Regions from separate parts of the Priestia sp. D51 genome, predicted to be linked through region 1. Evidence: a T-box and tRNA genes for the amino acid it is inferred to sense, from the RefSeq annotation. Region 1 holds a T-box; the other holds one or more tRNA genes.
The links. The T-box of region 1 lies ahead of pheS (phenylalanine--tRNA ligase subunit alpha). A T-box ahead of a tRNA ligase gene usually reads a tRNA of that ligase, here a tRNA-Phe.
Positions count from the first base shown of each region.

Region 1 (2,196 bases):
TTTCTGATTCCGGAGACTTTTCCCAAAGCACTTCAAATAAAACACCAAGTCCAGGGAGCATTTTTTCTTCACCGCTTTGAATAGCGTCAGAAATTGTAGCCTCAAGCTCTTCTTTTGAGTTTCCTGAAACGTTTGCAATAACAGCATTTCGTAAATTAAGATCCATCATTTTCACCTCAGCTATCGTAAAGTTACCAATAGTTTTTGTTTTCTTTGCGATTTCTATGTACAATAAAGTGAAACTTATCTAATGATTATTGAACAAAATGTAATCGAACTATTTATTTTTGTATAGATAAAGGAGTTATGTTTGTGAAACAAATTGATTCAGTTAAAAATCCGCAGGTAAAAGCGTGGAAAAAACTGCATAATAAAAAAGACCGTGATAAGCAGGGCCTTTTTATGGTAGAAGGCTTTCATTTAGTCGAAGAGGCTATCAAAAATAAGGATTGCGTAAAGGAACTAATTATACGCGAATCGACCGAAGTGCCTGCACAGTGGGATATAGACGGTATCGAAATAATCGTTGTAAACGAAGCAATTAGTAAGTTATTATCTGACACAGAAACACCTCAAGGAATTATTGCCGTGTGTTTTCAAACAAAGCATGCGGAAATTATTCATACAGCACAGAAAGTATTGCTTTTAGATGCCGTGCAAGATCCAGGTAACCTAGGTACCATTATCCGAACCGCTGATGCTGCGGGAGTGGAGGCTATTATCATTGGAGAGGGCAGCGTGGATGTGTACAACCCAAAAGTCGTTCGTTCAACGCAAGGAGCTATTTTTCACCTTCCAATTGTAAAAGGCGATTTACTCGAAATAATTTCATTGTTAAAAGAAAGAGGAATAGCAGTTTACGGCACGTCGTTACAAAATGGAAAGGTCTACACACACGTAAAACCTTCAAACGAATTTGCGCTGATTGTGGGAAATGAAGGAAATGGCGTAAGCGAGAAAGTGTTGGAACAAACGGATCAGAATCTGTACATTCCCATCTATGGAAAGAGCGAGTCGTTAAATGTTGCCATCGCTTCTGGAATCTTACTTTATTATTTACGCGGAATGTAGTTGCATCGAGAACGTGTTTTCACTATAATAATACAATAGTTACATATGTAAAAAACGATGAAAGAGAGCAGTAGCTTATGTCCGTTTATGCAGGGAGAAAATGCCATGACTGAAAGCATTTTTATAAATGTAATAAGTGAATTCACCTCTTGAGTTGACACTTAGACCATCTTACATAGATGTAAAGGTGTTCCGGAGATTCCGTTAACTTGAATGAAGTGAACTGTATACGTCTGTGTATATAGTTAACAAGGGTGGTAACGCGACTAATCCTCGTCCCTTTTTTGGGAGGAGGTTTTTTTATTTGTCATTTTTTACGTTAAAAGGAGGAATAAGTGATGAAAGAACGTTTACAAGAACTTCAACAAGAAGCAATTGCAAAAGTCGAAGCAGCAAGTGCTTTAAAAGAATTAAACGACGTACGCGTAGCTTATTTAGGAAAGAAAGGCCCTATCACAGAAGTACTTCGCGGTATGGGAAAACTTTCAGCTGAAGAGCGTCCTGTAATGGGAGCACTTGCAAATGAAGTACGTGAAGCGATTGCATCTAAAATTGAAGAAAAACAAACGGCGTTAGAAGCAGCCGAGGTAGAGCGTAAACTTGCTTCAGAAACAATTGACGTAACGCTGCCGGGACGCCCGGTTAAAGCAGGTACGCATCACCCGCTCACAAGCGTGGTTGAAGAAGTAGAAGATTTATTCTTAGGAATGGGCTATGAAGTAGCAGAAGGACCAGAAGTAGAGCAGGACTACTATAATTTCGAAGCGCTGAACTTGCCAAAAGGTCACCCAGCACGTGATATGCAAGATACGTTCTATATTACGGAAGAAACGCTTCTTCGTACGCATACATCAACTGTTCAAGCTCGTGTTATGAACAAGAATGAAGGCAAAGGACCTGTTAAAATTATTTGCCCAGGTAAAGTGTACCGCCGCGATGACGATGATGCTACGCATTCACATCAATTTATGCAAATTGAAGGTCTTGTAGTAGACGAAAACATTCGTATGAGCGATTTAAAAGGCACGCTTGAAGTATTTGTGAAAAAGATGTTCGGTGCAGACCGTGAAATTCGTCTTCGTCCAAGTTTCTTCCCATTCACTGAGCCGTCTGTAGAAGTAGACG
Region 1 is NZ_JBLTIR010000001.1:160,424-162,619, forward strand. It holds gene sspI (small acid-soluble spore protein SspI) at 1-166, opposite strand, end outside; gene ACNHOZ_RS00890 (TrmH family RNA methyltransferase) at 307-1,071, shown strand; T-box leader at 1,120-1,355, shown strand; gene pheS (phenylalanine--tRNA ligase subunit alpha) at 1,410-2,196, shown strand, end outside.

Region 2 (2,196 bases), on a different contig from region 1:
TAAAATAGTCTTTAAGTCTTCCTCAAGAGTCGGTGAATCATCATCACGATTTTTCACCATTTCTTGTCCAATGTTATACGTCAGCAAGTCTGTCCGCTCTTGAAGAGACGTTCGAAAGTTGTTAACTAATTCTTTTTCTAATTGTCGAGCAAAATAGACCCCAATAATTTGCATCGCAATTAAAATAAGCAGCACATAAATCAATACAAACTTTAAATGAATAGATTGCAGGAGCCTTACTTTCTTCATCTAAAATTACTCCTGCTCTGGGCTGCGTAAATAATAGCCTACTCCACGTCTTGTTACAATCCACATTGGATGGCTTGGATTATCTTCAATTTTTTCACGTAATCTTCGAACTGTTACATCTACCGTACGCACATCACCAAAATAGTCATAACCCCATACAGTTTGAAGCAAGTGTTCACGCGTCATGACTTGTCCAATGTGCTTCGCTAAATAATGCAGCAGCTCAAATTCACGATGAGTCAGTTCAATCGTTTCTCCGCGCTTAGACACAATATAAGCATCTGGATGAATAACAAGTGCTCCAATCGTAATTTCATTCGTTTCACTTTCTTCTGTTGGAACAGCTACCTGCTGATGTCTACGTAAATTAGCTTTTACACGTGCTAATAATTCACGCGTACTGAACGGCTTAGTTACATAATCATCTGCACCTAATTCTAGACCTAAAACCTTGTCAATTTCAGAGTCTTTTGCTGTTAACATGATAATGGGCATATCATATTTTTTGCGCACTTCTCGGCAAACTTCCATTCCATCTTTCTGAGGAAGCATAATATCTAATAAAATCATTTCAGGCTGTACTTCTTCCACTTTTTCAAGTGCTTCTACGCCATCATAAGCACAAAATACTTCGTAACCTTCTTTTTGCAAATTAAACTTTAAAATATCTGCAATCGGCTTTTCGTCATCTACGACTAAAATACGTTTATCCATGATCATCGTTCTCCTTTATTAGTTGAAGCAAAATATAAAAGATAGTATTCATACTGTTTGAATACCGTAGTTTTATTATACTTGATAACCCTTGAAACGTCACAAGTTCATCCTCTACTATACATGAAGATATATGATTTTCAACCATCTCTAAATACAAAAGTAATATATTACCATAAAAGAGATGCAAAGCAAATAACGTTTTCTTTTAAATGTAAATAAAAGAAAAAAGCATGACTTTAAATAAAGTCATGCTTTTTGATGGCTCGGGACGGAATCGAACCGCCGACACAAGGATTTTCAGTCCTTTGCTCTACCAACTGAGCTACCGAGCCAAAATGGCGGTCCCGACGGGAATCGAACCCGCGATCTCCTGCGTGACAGGCAGGCATGTTAACCGCTACACCACGGGACCTCAGTCTATATGCTATGTATTAAAAATATTAAAAATGACCCGTACGGGATTCGAACCCGTGTTACCGCCGTGAAAGGGCGGTGTCTTAACCGCTTGACCAACGGGCCACGTTGTAACAAAAGTGAGCCATGAAGGACTCGAACCTTCGACCCTCTGATTAAAAGTCAGATGCTCTACCAACTGAGCTAATGGCTCATGTTATATCTCTTAGCGACGCTTATTATAATAACATGATATTTCATATAAATGCAATAGTTTTTTTAAAACTTTCTTTTTATTATTGAGCTTTTTTTTAATCTTGTTAAAAAAGCACCAATTATAAATAAAAAAGGTTAGCTCACGAAGAGCTAACTCTTTTTATTTAGCTATATACACCACGTAATACATTTGTTTGTGTACGATCTGGACCTACAGAGAAAATAGATAAAGGAATACCTGTTAATTGAGACACGCGCTCTAAGTAGTGGCGAGCGTTATCAGGTAACTCATCTAATGTTTTCACACCCGTAATATCTTCTGTCCAACCAGGAAGCTCTTCATATACAGGTTCGCATTCTGCAAGTGTTTTTAAGCTAGCAGGGAATTCTTCCATAACTTCCCCTTTATAACGGTAAGCTACACAAATCTTTAATGTCTCAATTCCCGTTAATACATCAATTGAGTTTAAAGATAAGTCTGTGATTCCGCTAACGCGGCGAGCATGACGTACAACTACACTGTCAAACCAACCTACACGGCGAGGACGACCAGTTGTTGTACCATATTCACGTCCTACTTCACGGATTTGATCACCGATTTCGTTTGTTAATTCAGTTGGG
Region 2 is NZ_JBLTIR010000005.1:341,362-343,557, forward strand. It holds gene walK (cell wall metabolism sensor histidine kinase WalK) at 1-249, opposite strand, end outside; gene yycF (response regulator YycF) at 256-963, opposite strand; tRNA gene ACNHOZ_RS21385 (tRNA-Phe) at 1,226-1,298, opposite strand; tRNA gene ACNHOZ_RS21390 (tRNA-Asp) at 1,303-1,378, opposite strand; tRNA gene ACNHOZ_RS21395 (tRNA-Glu) at 1,414-1,485, opposite strand; tRNA gene ACNHOZ_RS21400 (tRNA-Lys) at 1,501-1,573, opposite strand; gene ACNHOZ_RS21405 (adenylosuccinate synthase) at 1,740-2,196, opposite strand, start outside.
Region 2: it encodes a tRNA-Phe, which carries the amino acid that the T-box ahead of pheS (phenylalanine--tRNA ligase subunit alpha) is inferred to sense. The anticodon was not compared.